DNA from 2 places in the Faecalibacterium sp. BCRC 81149 genome. Region 2 is predicted to be linked to the other one. Evidence: predicted binding sites of a transcription regulator. Region 2 holds the regulator's gene; the other holds the start of a gene.
What was found. The regulator HrcA, encoded in region 2, represses chaperone genes, less so after heat shock. The targets are predictions, from matches to a motif close to TGTTAGCACTCNNNNNNNNNGAGTGCTAACA.

Region 1 (10,233 bases), on a different contig from region 2:
GGGGCAGTGGACAGGCGGCTGGACCACAAAGCACCTGTTCTGCGTCTACCGCGGTTCTCTGAAAGACCCGCTGTTTTACATCCGGCTCTTCGGCCATGTGCTGGGCCATGCCAGCTGGGATCATTTCCTGAACAATATGCTCCTGCTGCTGGTCATCGGCCCGCCGATGGAGGAAAAATACGGCAGCGGCCCCCTGCTCAAGGGCATCCTGCTCACGGCGCTCATCTCGGGTGTTCTGCAGTGTGTGCTCTTCCCCCATACCGCCCTGCTGGGGGCTTCGGGCATCGTGTTCATGCTCATCATGCTGGCATCGCTGTCGGGCTTCTCCGGCGGCATCCCGGTGACCATGCTGCTGGTGGCGGCACTGTATCTGGGCCAGCAGGTGTATGATATCATCTTTGCCCGCGATAATGTGGCGAACTTCATGCACATCGTGGGCGGTGTGTGCGGCACAGCCTTTGGGTATGTGTATGCCATGCTGCCCCGGAAACGCAGGAGGCCGGCTGCCAGAAAAAAGCGATGATCAACAAACGACCCCGGAAAGCTTGACTGCAGCTTTCCGGGGTCGTTTTATGGATTATAATTCGTTCAGGACCCGCCGCGCGGCACGGATGGTCTCCTCGCTGGTCTGCCAGACCTCAAACTCGGAGAAGCCGGGCAGGCCCATGGGAACACCTTCCCGCCGGAAGATCATCCGGCTGTCCAGAACCTGCTTGCCGGACATGTGGAAGGCGTGCGCGCCTGTTTCAGCCGCCAGAGCCGGAAGATTGGCCGGGGTCACGCCCGCTCCCACCAGGATCTCAAGGTCAGGTCCGGCGGCCTCCACCAGCCGACGGAGCAGGGAAGCACCTGCCGGGGCGCTGGCGGCCTGCCCGCTGGTCAGGATGGTGCCAAGGTTCAGCGCTTTGGCCGCTTCCATCGCCGCAAAGGGGGCTTTGCAGACATCAAAGGCACGGTGCAGGGTGCAGACGACCGGACGGCCAGCGGCCTTTGCAGCGGCCCGGGCGGCCGCGTAGATGGGGCGCAGTGCGTCCACGTCCAGTTCCCCCTCCGGGGTCAGCACACCGGTCACAATGCCGTCCGCACCCGCCTGCACCAGCGCGGCGGCGGTCTCGGCCATCTGGGCAAGCTCATAGCGGTCGTAGCAGAAATCACCGAACCGGGGCCGCAGCAGGGCGCGCACCGGCAGGCCGGTCTCGGCCTTGACCTGTCGCACCAGCGCAAGGCTGGGCGTGGTGCCGCCGATGATCAGGTCGGCGCACAGCTCCAGCCGGTCGGCTCCGCCCCGCTTTGCCGCCAGCGCGCTTGCGACACTGTCTACACAAACTTCTAAAGTATAGGGCATAAAAACCTCCCGGGAAGTAGGCCAGCGGGCGATGAAATGGACTGCAACAACAGCGACCGCCGCCAGTGGCGGATGTAGGAAGCTGTTGTTGGGGCCGCGGCCAGCAGGATGCGAGTGCAATTGCACGAAGCAGACGCTGGGAGCCGCAACCCGTACTCACTTGCGTGGGGAATCACCGCCGGCCTGTGGTGGTTACTTTACACTTTCGAGGAACCGCACGAAACCGGCGCGGCCGGCTTCATCCAGCTTGTAGACACCGGCATCTGCCAGCACCTGCGCGAACACCTGGCCTACCTCATCCTGCAGGATCAGGTGGACGCTGTCGCTGTTCAGCTCAGGATGGCGGGCCAGGATCTCCTGTGCCCATGCGGCGTGCTTCTGCAGGGCTTCGGGGTACTGCTCGGCAGGCACCCGGGCCACCAGCATATCTGCCAGATCGAACAGTTCCTGCTTCAGGCGGCTGGGAAGGACTGCCAGACCCATGACCTCGATCAGGCCGATGTTCTCCTTTTTGATGTGGTGGAGCTTTGCGTGGGGATGGTAGACCCCCAGCGGGTGCTCCGGGGTGGTGATGTTGTTGCGCAGGACCAGATCCAGCTGATATCTGCCATCCCGCACCCGGGCAATGGGGGTGATGGTGTTGTGGGGCTCGCCGCCCGTCTCGGCAAAGATGAAGCTTGCCTCGTCGGTATAGCCGCGCCATGCGGTCAGGATCTTGTCTGCCAGCTCCACCAGACGCTCGTCATCCGCACAGGTCAGGCGGATGCAGCTCATGGGCCAGTGGACGATGCCGGCTTCCACATCCTCAAAGCCGGGGAACACCCAGCTCTTCTCGATGGAGGCCTTGGCCATGGCGAACTCGTAGTGACCGCCCTGGAAGTGGTCGTGGCTCAGGATGCTGCCGCCCACAATGGGCAGGTCGGCATTGCTGCCCACGAAATAGTGGGGGAACAGGCCCACGAAATCCAGCAGCTTGCGGAAGGTGGCCCGCTCGATCTTCATGGGGGTGTGCTGGCTGTTGAACACGATGCAGTGCTCGTTGTAGTAGACATAGGGGCTGTACTGCAGATTCCACGCGCTGCCGTTGATGGTCAGCGGGATGATGCGGTGGTTCTCACGGGCGGGGTGGTTCATCCGGCCTGCATAGCCCTCGTTCTCCACGCAGAGCTGGCACTTGGGGTAGGCGCTCTGGGGGGCCAGCTTGGCGGCGGCAATGGCCTTGGGGTCCTTTTCGGGCTTCGAGAGGTTGATGGTGATATCCAGATCGCCGTAGGGGGTCTTGGTGACCCACTTCACGTCCCGCTTGATGCGGTAGCGGCGGATGTAATCGGTATCCTGGCTGAATTCATAGAACCAGTCGGTGGCGGCCTGGGGGCCCTCGCTTTCGTACCGCTCCTCAAAGTTGGCGCGGACAATAGAGGGGCGCGGGGTCAGCACGCCCATCAGTTTGGTGTCAAACAGATCGCGGGCGGTGGAATTGTCCTCACACACGCCCCGGGCCACGGCATCGTCCACCAGCGTTTTCAGGATGCTCTCGAGGTCGGTGTAGCAGACATCTCCCTCAGGCTCGGCAAAGCTGTCCAGCTGCATGGTCATCAGCAGCTGATTGCGGATGTAGATCTCGTCATCGGGCAGGATGAGCCCGGTGTCCAGCCCATAGTTGACGAGCTGTTGAATGGCAGTAGAGATCACAGCACGGCACCTCCTTCCGGACGGATGGAGAGGATGTGGCACTTGCCTGCGCCCAGAATGGCCTCCATCTCAGCCTTGAAGGCATCCAGCTTCTCCAGCGGCACAAAGGCCTGCACGGTGCCGGCAAAGCCGCCGCCGTGAACGCGGACAGCGCCCGCGCCGTTCAGGAAATGCTTTGCGGCGGCAATGGTCACAGCCACTTCCTGATGCTCCTTGTACCCGGCAGGGATGACGTTCTGCAGGTATTCCCAGCTGCTGGTGCCGGATTCGTTGACCAGCTGCAGGAAGGTCTCAAAATCACCGGCGCGCAGGGCGTTTACCTGCCGGGCAACGCGCTGGTTGTCAGCGTAGACGTGGAAAGCCCGGAGCACAGCCCGGTCACCGCACTGTTTGCGGCATGCGGGCAGATTTGCAATAAAGGTCTCAAAGGGCACATCCCGCAGGACTTCGCCGCCGCAGACAGCGGCCACGGCGCGGCACTCGTTGGGAATGGCGGCGTACTCATCGGTCAGGTCGGCGTGGTCTGCACCGGAATCCAGGATGCAGAGGGCAAGGCCTGCCTGAGAAAAATCCACCTGCACTGGCTCCACATCGGGGTGGGCAGGATCGGCAAAGTCGATGGTGATAATGTTGCCCACGCTGGAGGCCATCTGATCCATCAGGCCGCAGGGCTTGCCAAAGTAGACGTTCTCTGCCCACTGGCCGATCTGCGCAATGGCGATGGGGGAGACCTTTTCGGCCATGAAGCGGTCGTTCAGGATGACACCGATCAGCACCTCAAAGGCGGCAGAGGACGAAACGCCGCTGCCCTTGGGCACATTGGAGGAGATGTACACGTCCAGGCCGGAGAGGGCAGCGCCACGCTCCTTGAAGGCCTCGCACTCGCCCCGCAGCAGGGCCATGGTGGTGTTTTCTTCCTCCTTGCGGGCAGCAAGGTCGCCAAGGTCGATGACACAGAGGTCATAGCCCTCGCTCTGCACACGCAGCTGGTTCAAGCCGTTGGGGGCAGCGGCAGCGATCATGTCAATGTTCACGCTGCCGGCCAGCACCCGGCCATGCTGGTGGTCGGTGTGGTTGCCGCCGATCTCGGTGCGGCCCGGGGCACTGTACAGTCCGGCCTCGGTGTGTGCACCAAAGGTAGCTTCCAGCCCGTCCAGCACTGCCGCATAGCGTGCGGCGTGGGCAGCGGTCTGCTCCGGCGAACAGCAGTAGAGGGAGGCCAGCCGGGCGGTATGGGTGCCGCCCGCCAGCTCCTGCTTCCAGACAGAAATAGGCTTCATCATGGCGCGTTCCTCCTTGTATAGGTGAATGATTCTTCAAAGGGCCAGGGCCCGTTCTTCTGATTCTATAATATCGGTTCTGTCGAGAAAAGACCATGTATTATTGTTGCATCTGGATGAAAGGTCAACGCAGTTCCGGCGGTCAGCTCCGGGGCGCGAAATCGCCGCCGGTGAGCCCGTCGAGGTTCAGCATCCCTTCCAGCGCGGCAATGTCGGTGGAAACATCCAGCGCATCGGAGGCAAACAGCTTGTCCAGCTGGTTTTCAAAGGCGGTGATGAGCAGATCCATGCTCCGCTCAATGCTCTGCTTTGCCTCAGTGATGTTGGTGCCCTGCACATCCTGTGCCGAAAGCTGGGCGTAGGTGTTCAGCAGCTTCAGCGCGGTGGGCAGGTAGTAATCCATAAATTTCTGCAGCTGGGCTTTTTTGTCCGGGTCCTTTTTTGCCAGTGCGAAGATGCGGGCGCTGACATCCTCCAGCCGGGAGATCTTGGCCGTCATCACCGGGTCGGGGATGGCATCGTTGGCCTGCCGGAGCTGGCGCTGCAGGGCGGCATACTGATCCTCGGGAGCCGGTGCGGGTGCGGGCTCGGCGGGTCTGGGCGGCTGGGGCGCAGCGCCCCGCACCACCAGCGTGCCGGTGCGGTTGTCGATATAGGCATCGGCCCCGAAATAGCCGTGGTCGATGGCGCGCTCCACGGCGGCGCGGCCCCTGTCGGCATCAATGCCCGCAGCTGCAAAGAGTTCGTCCAGCGGGATATTATCCCGGGTCCCAACGATCTTGTCCAGCTGGCGCTCCAGCTTGCGGGCCTGCTTCATCCGCAGGCCCATGGCCAGCGCAGCGCCGCCGCCAATGGTCTGGGCCAGCGCGGTCAGAAACTCGCCCCAGTCGAACCAGTAGCCCCACATGTCAATGATATCGGCAAGGCCTGCAAGGCCCACCACCAGAAAGATGCCGCCGAACACCGTGCAGAGGCTGGTCAGGGTCTTGTGCCACTTTTTGGCGTTCTGCTGCTCGGCAGTGGGCACATCGTGGCCATAGACTGGTTCAGTGTCCCGGGCCGGCTGACCGGCACCGGTGTCCTGGGGGCGGAAATCGCTGGAATATTCCGCGTTCTCCTGCTCCTTTTTCTCGGCATCCCGGTCGATGGCACGCAGGATGAAGAACAGGATGCCCAGCCAGGGTGACATGGCGAATACTACCAGCAGGGCAATGGTGGGAATGTGGGCAAGAAAATGTTTGCTGCGTCTGGGCTCCATGGGGCAGAATCCTCCTAAAATAAAAAAGCCGTGTTCCACTTTATTATAGCGGAGCACGGCCCTTTTGTTAAGGGGGTAATTTATTTGTGGGAAAGGGAATTACTTCATCAGGCTGCAAACGGCCTCGGCGTAAGCGGCGGGATCATCCACGGGCAGGCCCTCGATCAGCTGTGCCTGTGCATAGAGCAGGCTGCTGTATTTCTTGACCTTGTCGGTATCACCGGCCTCCTGTGCGGCCTTCAGCACGGCGAACACGGGATGGTTGATGTTCAGCTCCAGCACCTTGTCGCTCTTCACGCCCTCGCTGCCGGGCTGCTTGGAGAGCACCTTCTCCATCTCGATGGACAGGGGGCCGTCGGCACTCAGGCAGACAGGGTGATCCTTCAGGCGGGTGGAGACCTTGACCTCCTTGACCTTGCCGTCCAGTGCGTCCTTCATGGCATCGAACAGGGACTTGTTCTCGGCGGTGGCATCCTCAGCGGCCTTTTTCTCGTCCTCGGTCTCAAGGCCCAGATCGCCGCTGTTGACGTTCTTGAACTCCACGGTGCCGTCCTTGCCCTCGGCATCCTTGCGGGGGTAGCTGCGCATGATCTGCAGGCAGAACTCATCCACGTCCTCGGTCAGCAGCAGGACATCATAGCCCTTGTCCAGAACCAGCTCGGCGGCGGGGAGCTTTGCCAGACGATCGGTGGAATCACCGGCGGCAAAGTAGATGAACTTCTGCTCGGCAGGCATCTTGTCCACATACTCCTGCAGGGTGACCATCTTCTGCTCCTTGGCAGACCAGAACAGCAGCAGGTCGCGCAGCAGCTCAGCGTGCATCCCGTAATCAGAGTAAGCGCCGAACTTGATCTGGCGGCCGAATTCCTTCCAGAATGCCTCGTACTTTTCGCGGTCGTTGACCAGCATGGAGTGCAGCTCGTTCTTGATCTTCTTTTCCAGTGCGTTGTGGATCAGCTTGAGCTGGTTGTCCTTCTGCAGCATCTCACGGCTGATGTTCAGGCTCAGATCCTGGCTGTCCACAATGCCCTTGACGAAGCTGAAGTAATCGGGCAGCAGGTCTGCGCACTTTTCCATAATGAGCACGCCGGATGCGTACAGAGCCAGACCCTTCTCATACTCCTTGGTGTAGAAATCATAGGGGCGATGGCTGGGCACGAACAGCAGGGCGTTGTAGTTGGCGGTGCCCTCGGTGCGGCTCACGATGACACGGGCAGGGTCAGAGTAATCGTTGAACTTATCCTTGTAGAAGCTGGCGTATTCCTCATCGGTGACCTCGCTCTTCTGCTTCTTCCAGATGGGTACCATGCTGTTCAGGGTCTCAAGCTCGGTGTAGGTCTCCCACTCCGGCTTATAGTCCTCGGGCTTGGGATCGGGTTCGGGCTTCTGACGGCTCTTTTCCCGCTCCATCTGGATGGGATAGCGCACATAGTCGCTGTACTTTTTGACGATGGCCACGATGCCGTATTCATCGAGGAAGTTCTCGTAATTGTCGGTATCGGTGCTGTCCTTGATGTGCAGGATGATGTCAGTACCGGCGGTTTCCTTCTCAGCGGGGGTCAGCTCGTAGCCGTCAGCACCGCTGGACTCCCACTGCCAGGCCTCGTCCGCACCGTATGCCTTGGAGATGACGGTGACCTTGTCGGCGACCATGAAGGCGGAGTAGAAGCCCACGCCGAACTGACCGATGATGTCGATGTTCTCGTCCTTGTTGTCCTTCTTGAAGTCCAGAGAACCGGAGTGGGCGATGGTGCCCAGGTTCTGCTCCAGCTCTTCTTTGGTCATGCCGATGCCGTTATCGGAGACAGTCAGCAGGCGATTGTCCTTATCGCGGGTGAGCAGGATGCGGAAATCGCCCTTGTTCATGCCCACGGAAGGATCGGTCAGGCTCTTATAATAAAGTTTGTCGATGGCATCCGAAGCGTTGGAGATTAGCTCACGCAGGAAGATCTCCTTGTTGGTGTAGATGGAGTTGATCATCATGTCCATCAGTTTTTTGCTTTCAGCCTGAAATTCTTTCTTCGCCATAATACAAAACCTCTTTTGTACAGTATTCAGATCCGGCCCCTCGCAAAAGGAGCGGCAATGCAGAAGAAGCAGCCGATACTGCATCTTCTTAGCACTCATATCTTTCGAGTGCTAATATACACCGATGCGGGTCAAAAATCAAGGGGTTTCATAAAAAGTTCAGAAATGAACTGGAACAAAATGCCTTTTGTGCGTTGCTACAAAAAATTCATAAAGAAATAGTTGACCTTTCACAATTTTTAGCGTATACTGGTCAGCGGAAACAAACGAGGAAAGAGGAATATGTTATGGCAATGAAGCCGGAGATCTCCGTGAAGAACCTGCTGATGCAGGCATTCCTGACGGGCTGGGAACGCTCGGACAAGAGCATTTCGCAGGATGAATACTTACAGAGCGCCATTCAGGTCATCGAAGTGCTGCAGGTGGAACCTGAAAATGTCTACGCCGAGGAGGGCCTGGGCCTGACCGATGGCGATGAGGTGGATCATCTGGACGACCTGCTGCGGGCGGACGGCCAGTGGCTGTATTACGGCGTGGAGGAGGAGAACTTCTTCCTCATCCAGTGGTACCCGGACAAGGCTTCTGCCGAGGCCAAGCTGGCCGAGCTGGAAGCACTGGGCGACGGCAGGCAGTATCTGGTGGACCTGAGCCTGACCCGCGAAAATCCTTCGGCCGCTGAGAACTTCGGCAGCTCCAACCCGGTTCAGCTGCGGAGCTGAGCTGAGCGTTTCTGACAAAAAGAAAGGGAATTTTCCATGCAGCTTTCACAAACGGAACGGGAGCGCCTGTCCGCTATTCTGGAACAGTACGACCATCACCCCAAGGTGCAGGAAATGCGTGAGTTTATCCAGCACGGTGATGTGACCACCTACCAGCACTGCAAGAATGTGGTCGTGGTCAGCTGCTGGATCAACCACCGCTTCCATTTGGGAGCCGATGAGACCACGCTGGCCGTGGGGGCCTTCCTCCACGATTTCTATCTCTATGACTGGCACAAGCAGGGCTCTTTCCACGGCCTGCGGCATCTGTTTGAGATGCACGGCTTTTCCCACCCGGGGTCTGCCTGTGTGAACGCACAGCGGGTGTTCGGCATTACCAAAAAGGAGCAGAACGTCATTGCAAGCCACATGTGGCCCCTGACCTTCCGCCATATCCCGACCTGCCGCGAGGCGGTCATCGTCTGTCTGGCGGACAAATACTGCGCCATTGTGGAGAGCATGTTCCGCCGCACAAGGGTGGGCGCTGACGAAGAAGAGTGGTAAAGAAGCCGCCGCACTGTTCACATGAAAGAAAGCAAAAGACCAGAGTTGTAACGCCTTTTGGCGAAACAACTCTGGTCTTTTTTGCTGGGGCTTGTGCAACAGCCTCTTTGAAAAAGTGATCTTATTCTGCTCTCAGAGCCTTGACAGGGTCAGAGCGGGAAGCGGTTTTGGCAGGGATGAAGCCGCCCAGAATGGTCAGCACAGTTGCCAGCGCAACCAGCACCACAGCGGCCTTCCAGGGCAGAACGGCCACTACGCTGGTGCCGACGGCGATCTTCTGGATGAGCATGTTGCCCGGAATGAGCAGCAGTCTGCTGAGGCCGATGCCCATGAGGCCCGAGCACAGGCCGATGATGAAGGTCTCGGCGTTGAACACCTCGGAGATGTTCCGCTTGGAAGCACCGATGGCACGCAGGATGCCGATCTCCTTGCGGCGCTCCAGCACGCTGATATAGGTGATGATGCCGATCATAATGGAGGAGACCACCAGCGAGATGGAGACAAAGGCCACCAGCATGTTGGAGATCATGTTGATGATCCTGGTCACGGAGGTCATCAGGGTGCCCACCACATCAGTGTACTGGATCACCTTGTCTTCCGCGCCCTGCTCACGCATGGCGGCATTGTAGCTGTCCAGCACATTGAGGACCTTAGCCTTTTGCTCGAAGTCCAGCGGATAGATGTTGATCTGGCTGGGATCGTCCTCGCTGGCATAACCAAAGGCCTGCAGGTTGCTTTCATAGGTGGCGCTGGTGGACATCATTTTCGACTTCATCAGCTCCGCCAGATCGTCCTCGGTCATGTTGAACCGGATGGCATTCCGGAACGCATCTGCGTCGATCTTCAGCGCGCTTTCCATCTGGCTGCCCAGAGAGGAGAAGCGCTCGGTCATCTGGCTCTGCAGGTTCGTGCTGATCTGGCCCATGGCCTGCTCCATGGCAGCGCCCAGCTGGGCCTGCAATTCGGCGGCGATCTGTTCCGAGAAGTTTGCCATCACGCTGCCCATGACCTGCTGCATGGCGGCAGTAAACTGCTCCTGCAGGGCAGCGGTATCGATGAGGCTGCCCATGGAATCCTTCATCAGCTGCTGGAACTGGTCGCTGGCGAGATACTGGTCAAAACCGATCTTGTCCAGCCCCAGAATGCCGTTGCCGATGATGTAATCCTTGTAGCCGGTCATCACCTTCTGGGCCAGCTGCTGCATTTTGTCGGCGGGGATGGAAATGTCCATGTTGGCGAACACGTCCGTCAGGGCGCTCATGTCGATGTCGGGCGTTTCGGTCAGATCAAATTGGAAGCTGTCCGGGTCAATGAGGGAGGAAAAATCTACGGAACCATCACTCAGGTCGAACGCGCCGCTCAGGTCAA
Region 2 (10,233 bases):
ACGGAACTACTTACACCAGCCTTGCAGTGAGCTATCGGAATAAGACCATTGAGGAATTGATCGGCGGCAATGCCTACGGCGGGCAGAGCGACTGCTACATCATCCATCCCGATGGCGATGTGATGCTCTCGGAGGAGCCCAAGAGCGAGATCGATGACTGGATGGACAACCTGTTCGATTACCTGCAGAAACACACGCAGGTGGATGGGGGCGCACTGACCCGGGCCCGGCAGGACGTGGCAGAGGTCCGCAGCGGCAGCCTTTCCTACTGTCTCGAGGGCAAGAGCTACTATCTGGTCTACCGGCCGGTGGGCTTTCAGGATCTGTCCATTGTGGGCATCGTCGGCCGTGACGTGGTGGACAGCGGAATGCGGAAGATCCAGAATGCCACCATCCTGCTGCTGGCGGGCCTGTTCCTCTGCGCAGGCATCGTGCTGGTGCACGGTGTCCGCACCGATGCCCGCCTGCGCGTGGAGGAAAAGGAGCGCGCACTTCAGCAGGAAGAGGAGGCCCGCCAGCAGATGGAGGACCTGGCCAACACCGACGGCCTGACCGGACTGTATAATGAACGCTATTTTGACGCATTGTTGAAAGAAAACGAGCTGTACAAGACACCGTTTGTCCTGTTCTACCTCGACCTTGACCGTTTCAAGCCTGTGAACGACCGTTACGGCCACGATGTGGGCGACCAGCTGCTCAAGGAGGTGGCCAGCCGCCTGCGGGGCTGCGTGCGGGAGAGCGATGCGGTGTTCCGCATCGGCGGGGATGAGTTCGCCCTCATCGTCAACGGAGCCGCAACGGAGGGGTTCTGCAAGAGCCGGGTGGAAAAGATCAAGGCAGCCATCCGGGAGCCTTACCGCCTGAAGGATGCAGAGGTGCAGGTTGGCACCAGCTGCGGCTGTGCGGTCTACCCAAGTGACAGTGACGATGTGCGTGCCATCCGCATCCTGGCTGACCACCGGATGTATGAGGATAAGCAGCGCTCCGGCAGGAGCTGAATGAATAATTCCCTTCCTGTTTCCACAGAATAACCATACTTCGCAGAAATCTGGAAGCAAAACCGGAACATGGAAAGGAAGGGAACCTTATGAAAGCAACCGGCATCGTGCGCCGCATCGACGAGCTGGGGCGGGTGGTCATCCCCAAGGAGATCCGCCGCACCCAGCGCATCCGCAGGGGAGACCCGCTGGAGATCTTCACAACAGGGGACGGCGAGGTCATCTTCAAAAAGTATTCGCCCATGGGGGAGCTGAGCGGGGTGACGGCCCAGTATGTGGATGTGCTGAGCAAGTGCTTTGCCCTGACGGCCTTTGTCTCAGACCGGGACCGCATTCTGGCGGCATCCGGTGCGGGCAGGCGGGATCTGGCAGACCGCAGCGTGAGCCAGCCGCTGGAAAAGCTGATGGACAGCCGCAAGCCCTACCAGAGCGATGGCAGCCCTGAAAAGGCACTGCTGCCCTGTGAGGGCTCACCCCGGGCGCTGCTGTGCGCTGTGCCCATCATTGCGGCGGGGGATGTTACCGGCAGTGTGGGCCTGCTTACGGAGGACCGCACTGCCCGGCCCGATGCCGCTCAGCTCAAGGCGGTGAACGTGGCGGCGGCATTTCTGGCAAAGCAGATGGAGGAATGATCTATTATATAGGAGAGCCGCCGCAGGGCGGCTCTTTTTTGTACGGCCTTTATGACAGAATTATGAATCTTTCAAAACTTTTCTGAGAAGCTATTGACAGCGCCGCAAAATTGGATATAATGGTCTTAGCACTCAGGAAGAAGGAGTGCTAAAGAACAAAAAGCGAACGAAGGAGGCAGGCGCTATGACGATGGATGCACGCAAACAGCGTGTCTTGCAGGCGATCGTTGCGCTGTATGGCCTCGAGGGCGAGCCCGTGGGCAGCAGTGTGCTGGCAAACTACTTTGATATGGCAGTTTCCAGTGCCACGCTGCGCAACGAGATGGCCGCGCTGACCAAGCTGGGTCTGCTGGAGCAGCCCCACACCAGCGCAGGCCGTGTCCCCAGTGCCAAGGGCTACCGTTATTATCTGGATCATCTTCTCACCGATGACCAGCCGCTGGACCGTGTGACCCGCGCCCGTGTGGACGCGGTGTTCGCAAGCCTTGACCATGAGCCGGAAAAGCTGGCACAGGGTGCCGCCAAGGCACTGGCCGCCATCAGCGGCTGCACTGCCGCTGTCAGCACTCCCTGTGCTGAGGATCTCTGCATCGCCCATTACGAGGTGGTGCAGGTGGGCCGCAGCGCCGCAGCGGTGCTGGCTGTGACCACTGCCGGTTATGTCCGCACCCGTGTGGCGCGGGTCCGCACCGGTCTTTCCCGGGAAAATGCAGCGGCGCTTGCCGCCCTGCTCAACCGGAACCTGACCTTTGTGGCTCCTGTTGATCTGTCGCCCCGGCTCCTTGCAGAGCTGTGCAGCCAGATCAGCCCGGAGCTGGTGCCGGTGATCAGCGCCGCCGCCGCTATCCTGCAGGATTCCACCCAGCCCCATGTGTATTTGGGTGGTGAGCAGTACCTGCTGGACTGGCCCCAGCTGGACGGCAAGGTGGGCAGCATCCTGAGCCTGCTGAACGACGAAGAGCAGGCCGCCGCCCTCATTGCACCCCCGGCAGAGCAGAGCGAAAGCATCCTGCTGGGCGAGGATCTGGAACCTCAGATCCCCGGCCTGTGCATCGTGAGTGACCGGTATCTGGTGGGCGGAGGCCTCTGGGGCTCCGTGGCCCTCATCGGCCCCACCCGGATGCCCTTCCAGAAGCTGATGCCGCTGCTCCACACCTTTGCCGATCAGCTTGGCGAAGGAATGAGCGGCAAACGAAAAGATACCCCGCAGGCAGCCGCACCCCGGCGGACTGTGATCTATAAGGAGGACCTGGAATGAGCGAAGAAACAAAAAAGACCCCGCAGGCAGAAGAACCTGCCGTGGAGCCCAACACCGCCGAGCAGGCCGCCCCGGAAACTGCACCTGAGCAGGCAGCGGCTCCCGAGACGAACGCTGAAGCGGCAGACCCCAAGAAAAAAGATGGCTTCTTCAACAAGAAGGCCCGGGAGCTGGAGGCTGTGAAGGCAAAGCTGGACGCGGCTGAGAAGAATGCCAATCAGGCCAAGGATCAGCTGCTGCGGATGGCCGCCGAGTATGAGAACTACCGCAAGCGCTCCACCCGTGAGGCTGACCAGAAGTTCAACGACGGCGTGTCCTTTGCCGTGAACCAGATCATCCCCATTCTGGATACGCTGGAGATGGCGGCCAACGCCCCCACCACCGACGAGAACTACAAGAAGGGCGTGACCATGACGCTGGACAAAGCCGCCAAGGCGCTGAGCACCCTCCATGTGGAGGAGATCGAGGCGCTGGGCAAGCCCTTTGACCCCAACTTTATGAATGCCGTGCAGCAGATCCCCGCCCCTGATGGGCAGGAGAGCGGCACCGTGATCACGGTTTACCAGAAGGGCTACAAGCTGGGCGATAAGATCGTCCGCCATGCCACCGTTGTTGTGGCAGAGTGATTTTGCAAGACCCCGCAAGGGTTTTCAAATATAACATCCGCTTGGTAACATTTGAGCATCACATAAACAAAAAAACGTTCTGAATTTGAGAGGAGCTTTCATTATGAGTAAGATCATTGGTATCGACCTTGGTACTACCAACAGCTGCGTGGCTGTTATGGAGGGCGGCGAGCCCGTTGTTATCGCAAACTCTGAGGGTGCACGCACCACCCCGTCTGTTGTCGGCTTCACCAAGACCGGCGACCGTCTGGTGGGTCAGGTGGCAAAGCGCCAGGCCATCACCAACCCTGAGAACACGGTGGCTTCCATCAAGCGTTATATGGGCACCGACCACAAGGTGACCCTGAACGGCAAGGAGTACACTCCCCAGCAGGTCAGCGCTATGATCCTGCAGAAGCTGAAGGCAGATGCCGAGGCTTATCTGGGCGAGACTGTCACCGATGCAGTCATCACCGTTCCTGCATACTTCAACGACAGCCAGCGTCAGGCAACCAAGGACGCAGGCACCATTGCCGGCCTGAACGTCAAGCGTATCATCAACGAGCCCACTGCCGCATCTCTGGCATACGGCATCGATAAGGAAGAGGACCAGAAGATCATGGTCTACGACCTGGGCGGCGGCACCTTCGATGTGTCCATCATCGAGATGGGCGACGGTGTGACCGAGGTTCTGGCCACCAACGGTGATACCCACCTGGGCGGCGATGACTTCGACCAGCGCATCATCGACTGGATGGCAGATGCGTTCCAGAACGAGAACGGCATCGACCTGCGCAAGGATAAGATGGCCGCACAGCGCTTGAAGGAAGCTGCTGAGAAGGCAAAGATCGAGCTGTCCAGCGCAATGAGCAGCCAGATCAACCTGCCCTTCATCACTGCTGACGCTACCGGCCCCAAGCATCTGGATATGACCCTGACCCGCGCAAAGTTCAATGAGCTGACCGCTGATCTGGTCGATCGTACCATGACCCCTGTCCGCAAGGCTCTGCAGGATGCAGGCCTGCGTCCCTCTGACCTGAAGAAGGTCCTGATGGTCGGTGGTTCCACCCGTATCCCCGCTGTCTACGATGCAGTCAAGAAGGAACTGAACTGCGAGCCCTTCAAGGGCATCAACCCCGATGAGTGCGTGGCTGTGGGCGCTGCCATTCAGGGCGGCGTTCTGCAGGGCGATGTCAAGGGCCTGCTGCTGCTGGATGTCACCCCGCTGAGCCTGGGCATTGAGACCCTGGGCGGCGTGTGCACCAAGATCATCGACCGCAACACCACCATCCCCACCCACAAGAGCCAGGTGTTCTCCACTGCCGCTGATAACCAGCCCTCTGTTGAGATCAACGTTCTGCAGGGCGAGCGTGAGTTTGCCCGCGACAACAAGAGCCTGGGTGTGTTCCACCTGGATGGCATTGCTCCGGCTCCCCGTGGTGTGCCTCAGATCGAAGTTACCTTCGATATCGATGCAAACGGCATCGTGAAGGTCAGCGCAAAGGATCTGGGCACCGGCAAGGAGCAGAACATCACCATCACCGCTTCCACCAATATGTCCAAGGAAGATATCGACAAGGCTGTGAAGGAAGCTGAGCAGTTTGCTGCCGATGATAAGAAGAAGCGTGAAGAGGTCGATATCCGCAACGGCGCTGATCAGATGGTGTTCCAGACTGAGAAGATGCTGAAGGAGAACGGCGACAAGATGCCCGCTGACGTGAAGAGCGAAGCTGAGGCAAAGCTGGCCGACCTCAAGACCGCTGTTCAGTCCGGTTCCATCGATGAGATCAAGGCAAAGCAGGATGAGCTGAGCCATGTCTTTGAGAAGATGTATCAGGCTGCCGCTGCTGCCCAGCAGGCTGCAGGCGCACAGCCCGGCCCCGATGCTGGCGCAAACAACCAGCAGAAGCCCAACGATGACGGCGTTGTGGACGCTGACTTCAAGGAAGTCTAAGGTCTGACACAAACGGCAGATGCCCGGCCAAACCGGCGGGCAGGCGTGCCGGATAAAAGCAAAAGCCGCTCCGGTTTTGCCGGGGCGGCCTTTGCTGGTTTTATAGAGGTATGGTTATGGCACAGGAAAAGCGCGATTACTACGAAGTGCTGGGAGTATCCAAAACGGCCACCGATGCGGAGATCAAAAAGGCTTACCGCAAGCTGGCCATGAAGTACCACCCGGACTACAACCCCGGCGATAAGGATGCCGAGGAAAAGTTCAAGGAAGTCAATGAAGCCAACGAGGTGCTTTCGGACCCGAAGAAGCGCCAGTTGTACGATCAGTACGGCTTTGCCGGTGTTGATCCCAGTTATGCAGCCCAGAACGGCGGCGGTGCGGGCGGCTTCGGCGGCTTTGGCGGCGATGGAGTCGATCTGGGCGACATCTTCGGTGATATCTTTGGCGGCGGCTTCGGCGGCTTTGGCGGCTCTGCCCGTCAGGCAAACCCCAACGCCCCCCGCAAAGGCCAGGATATCCGTGTGCGGATCACCCTGAGCTTTGATGAGGCCGTGCATGGCTGCAAGAAGAACATCACCATCACCCGCCAGCAGGAGTGTACAGAGTGCCATGGCAGCGGCTGCGCCGCCGGCAGCAGCCCCGAGACCTGCCCGGACTGCGGCGGCCGCGGCTATGTCATCCGGCAGCAGCGCACGCCCTTTGGCGTGATGCAGACTCAGCAGCCCTGCTCCCGCTGCGGCGGTAAGGGTAAGCTGGTCAAGAACCCCTGCAAGGTCTGCCACGGCAGCGGAAAAACTGCCGCCAGGAAAACGCTGGAGGTGTCCATCCCCATGGGCATCGACGACGATCAGAGCTTTGCACTGCGCGGCATGGGCGATGCCGGTACCAACGGCGGCCCTGCCGGTGATGTGATCGTGATGGTCACGGTCCGGCCCAGCGAGGTGTTCCAGCGCGATGGCTATGATGTCTGGGTCACGGTGCCCATCACCTACAGCCAGGCGGTTCTGGGCGACAGCATCACCGTGCCTTCCATTGACGGCAAGGTGGAGTACACTGTGCCCGAAGGCACCCAGAGTGGCACCACCTTCCGTCTGCGCGGCAAGGGCATCCAGTATCTGAACGGCCGCGGCCGGGGCGATATGTACGTCAAGTGCGAGGTGGAGATCCCCAAGAAGCTGAACAAGGCCCAGCGGGATGCCCTGAAGAAGTTTGAGGGTACCCTGAAAGAGGAGAACTACGAAAAGCGCAAGGGCTTCTTCAAGAAGCTGAAGGATATGTTTGCATAAGATTGGCGGCCTCGCCCTCTCAGTCTCGCTGACGCTCGCCAGCTCCCCCAAAGGGGGAGCCAAGAGTACTTGCCTCTCCCTTCGGGAGAGGTGGATTTGCGAAGCAAAGACGGAGAGGGTGAGCACGCTAAACAAAAATGGAGTTGTTACACGAGATGTGTAACAGCTCCATTTTTTATGCTTGAATTTAATGTGCCGGGACAAAATCCTCCGGACAGACACAACCGTTCTGTGCCAGAACACGGTGTAAGACCTGCATGACACCGGCTTCCCGGTGGGAGGGGGCCAGGAACGGAACGTTCCGGCGCAGCGGAACACTGCCGTTTTCCATCAGAAAACCGTATTTTGCGGTACGCAGCATCTCGGCATCGTTGTAGGTATCGCCAAAGGCCATCATGCTCTCAGACGGCAGACCCCACAGCTGCCCCAGCGTTTGCAGGGCGGCACCTTTGTGGACACCGGGATTCATAATGTCCACCCAGCATTCACCGGCAACGGCTACGGAGTAGATGCTCCGCTGACTGGCATAGACCGTGTCGTAGGCCTGCTGCGCATTGTGCTGTGGCAGGTAGATGGTGAATTTGTCGGCAGGGGCGGTGACATCTTCCAGCCGGTCCACATATTCGATCTTGGTGTAAAAATGCCGCAGCACGGCATCGTGGACGGCGAACGGCCGCTCCACATAGGCACTTTCCAGACCGCAGAGAACCGCAATATCGCCCTGCTCCCGGGTCAGGCGGTTCAGCGCCCGCCAGCCTTCCGGAGACATCTCCGAAGTGAAGAGGTTCTGCCCCTTCCAGCGGATGGCACCGCCGTTGTCGCCGATGAAAACAAGCTCATCCTGTAAGGTGGGGAACATGGCTTCCAGCGTATAGAGCGGTCTGCCGCTGGCAGGAGCAAACCGGATGCCCAGCTCTGCCAGTGCATGGATCGTCTCTTCAAAGTCAGCCGGGAGCTGACTTTGTTCGTCCAGAAGGGTGGCATCCATGTCGGATGCGATCAAGCGGATACGATCCATAACTTAACCCATATAGCTGATGTTCACATCGATCTGGCCGCCGTAACCGGGGATGCGGGCGGTGCAGGTGCCCTGCCACATGTTGCAGGCAATGGGGCTGGAGGCCACGTTGTAGTGGGCGTTCCAGATGTAGTAGTTGGACAGCTGGCTCATATCCAGCCGCTTGCGGAACCAGGTGGTGGAGGCGTACACGCCGGGCTTGTAGCCCAGTGCCTTGACCTCTTCACAGAAAGCCACGGCACACTTGGTGCGGTCTTCCACGCCCAGACCATCGGCACGGCCATTGCCTGCACCGGAAGCCTCAGTATCAAAGTAGATGGGGTAATCGAGCTGGCGGCCATTCAGCACATAGACGCAGGCCTGTGCTTCCTCGCGGGCCTCGTTCTCGTTGACGGCCTGGCTGAAGCAGTAGATGCCCACCCGCAGCCCGGCGTTGCGGGCGTTGGTGAAGTGCTCCTCAAACTTGGGGTCCTGCACCAGCGCGCCGGAGCCGTAGCCGCGGTAGCCGATGCGGATGATGGCAAACTCCACACCTGCCGTTTTCACCTTGTCCCAATCAATGCTGCTCTGGTACTTGGAAACATCGATGCCGAAAGTGGCGGGCTGCTGCACGCCGGAGGCATCAAAATAATAGAGCTTGTTGTCGATGCTCTGGATGCCGGTGACGGGCTGGTGGGTGTTCTGGTCGTAGTAATAGGTCTTGCCGTTTTCGGTGCGCCAGCCGGAATACTGGGGCGTTTCTTCCTCATCCTTGCCGAAGAAGAATTCCCACAGCCACTGCAGCAGGCCATTTTCACCGGTCAGGCAGGTGGGGTCGATGCTCTCTTCGTCCAGCGTGCCGCTGTCCAGTGCATCCCGGATCTCCTCAGGGGTCAGCAGAACGGTGCCGTTGATATCCTTGATCTGGGCTTCAGCCAGCACATCCTCGCCGTTCTCGGAAGCGGCAGGCGCTTCCTCGGCTACGGGGGCGGTCTCCTCCGTTTCGGGCAGGATGGCGGCCTCTTCGGGAGCGGCCATCGGGTCCTCGGCGGCCAGCGCCTCGGTCTCTGTCAGGAAGTGGGGGAAGGAGTTCTCCTTCTCGATCTCCGAAGCATCCCCGGCCATGGGGTCGGCGGGTGTGGCCTCCGGCTGCACAGCGGGCTCCGCAGTGGGGGCGGTGCTCTCTGCCGGGGCGGCGGCGGTGTTCTCCGCCTTGGTCACGGGTGCGGCAGGGGTGCTGGCTGCGGCCTGCTCCTGAGAAGAAGCGCTCTCCTCCGGCTGGGTGCTCTCGGCCTTTGCCTCGCTCCGGTCACTCTTATGATCGAATTTGGGCAGGGTGACCCTGCCCTCAGTCTGCAGGGCGGCGGGCTCGACCGTCAGGCCCGCAGGCTGGGATGCCAGCAGGAAAGTGGTGCCCGCACCGCCAATGGTGATGGCCGCCGCCATCACAAGGCACGCAACAGCCTGGCCGATGCTGCGGCCGGTGCCGTTCTTGCTTGATTTTTTGAAAGATGTTGGTTTCATGCCGCTTGCTCTGCCTCCAAGCTGGACCGGGCAGGATACACGAACTGCACCGGCCCGCCAATATAGTCTCGCATCATTGCGGATAAAGCTATTTTTACTCTCCCAGTATACACCCAAACCCGGGTCGCCGTCAATCAGTTCGCTGTGCTCCGGCATCGCGTCAGGCAGAAAAAGCGGAAAGAAAAACACGCTCCACAGTAAAAACGAGCAGGAAAGCAGAATCATTGCATCCAAAGCTGTGAAATTTGTCGCTTTGGACGAAAAACGCGGCCTCCTCTTGCTGTCTTGACAGGTGTATGGTATGATACTTGACACGGAAAGCTCCCGCGCAATGGGCCGGGAGAGAAAGGTTAGGAAGAGTCTATGTCAAGTGTAAAGGACTTTTTGAAGCGGAAGGATATCGTCATCACTCCGCAGCGTTATCTCATCGAGGCTCTGGGTGCCATGGCACAGGGCCTGTTCGCCAGCCTGCTGATCGGCACCATCATCAAAACGCTGGGCCAGCAGACCGGGCTGGAGGTGCTGGTCGATCTGGGCGGCTATGCCTCGGCCATGAGCGGCCCGGCCATGGCCTGTGCCATCGGCTGGGCACTGCACTGCCCCCCGCTGGTGCTGTTCAGCCTGATCACCGTGGGCTACTCGGCCAATGCGCTGGGCGGCGCAGGCGGCCCGCTGGCTGTTCTGATCATTGCCATTCTGGCCGCTGAGATGGGCAAGGCCGTGAGCAAGGAGACCAAGGTCGATATCCTTGTCACCCCGCTGGTGACCATTTTTGTGGGCGTGGGCCTCTCCATGCTCATTGCGGCTCCCATCGGTGCTGCCGCCAGCCAGGTGGGCACCCTGATCATGTGGGCCACTGAGCAGGCCCCACTGGTCATGGGCATTCTGGTGTCTGTCATCGTGGGTGTGGCACTGACCCTGCCCATCTCCTCTGCCGCCATCTGCGCGGCTCTGGGCCTGACCGGCCTGGCGGGCGGCG

Region 1: htpG (molecular chaperone HtpG) is a predicted target of HrcA. The motif match lies at 7,690-7,720, and genes of this name have one in related genera.

The regions. Positions count from the first base shown of each region.
Region 1 covers NZ_QXJA01000005.1:38,602-48,834, forward strand. The annotation lists gene D3F01_RS07405 (rhomboid family intramembrane serine protease) at 1-523, shown strand, start outside; gene D3F01_RS07410 (copper homeostasis protein CutC) at 578-1,345, opposite strand; gene galT (UDP-glucose--hexose-1-phosphate uridylyltransferase) at 1,538-3,037, opposite strand; gene D3F01_RS07420 (galactokinase family protein) at 3,034-4,320, opposite strand; gene D3F01_RS07425 (5-bromo-4-chloroindolyl phosphate hydrolysis family protein) at 4,460-5,575, opposite strand; gene htpG (molecular chaperone HtpG) at 5,675-7,603, opposite strand; gene D3F01_RS07435 (hypothetical protein) at 7,891-8,322, shown strand; gene D3F01_RS07440 (HD domain-containing protein) at 8,359-8,865, shown strand; gene D3F01_RS07445 (ABC transporter ATP-binding protein/permease) at 8,987-10,233, opposite strand, start outside.
Region 2 covers NZ_QXJA01000004.1:81,209-91,441, reverse strand. The annotation lists gene D3F01_RS06645 (diguanylate cyclase) at 1-998, shown strand, start outside; gene D3F01_RS06640 (stage V sporulation T C-terminal domain-containing protein) at 1,088-1,630, shown strand; gene hrcA (heat-inducible transcriptional repressor HrcA) at 1,815-2,888, shown strand; gene grpE (nucleotide exchange factor GrpE) at 2,885-3,514, shown strand; gene dnaK (molecular chaperone DnaK) at 3,618-5,447, shown strand; gene dnaJ (molecular chaperone DnaJ) at 5,564-6,733, shown strand; gene D3F01_RS06615 (HAD family hydrolase) at 6,921-7,751, opposite strand; gene D3F01_RS06610 (GH25 family lysozyme) at 7,755-9,254, opposite strand; gene D3F01_RS06605 (PTS sugar transporter subunit IIC) at 9,618-10,233, shown strand, end outside.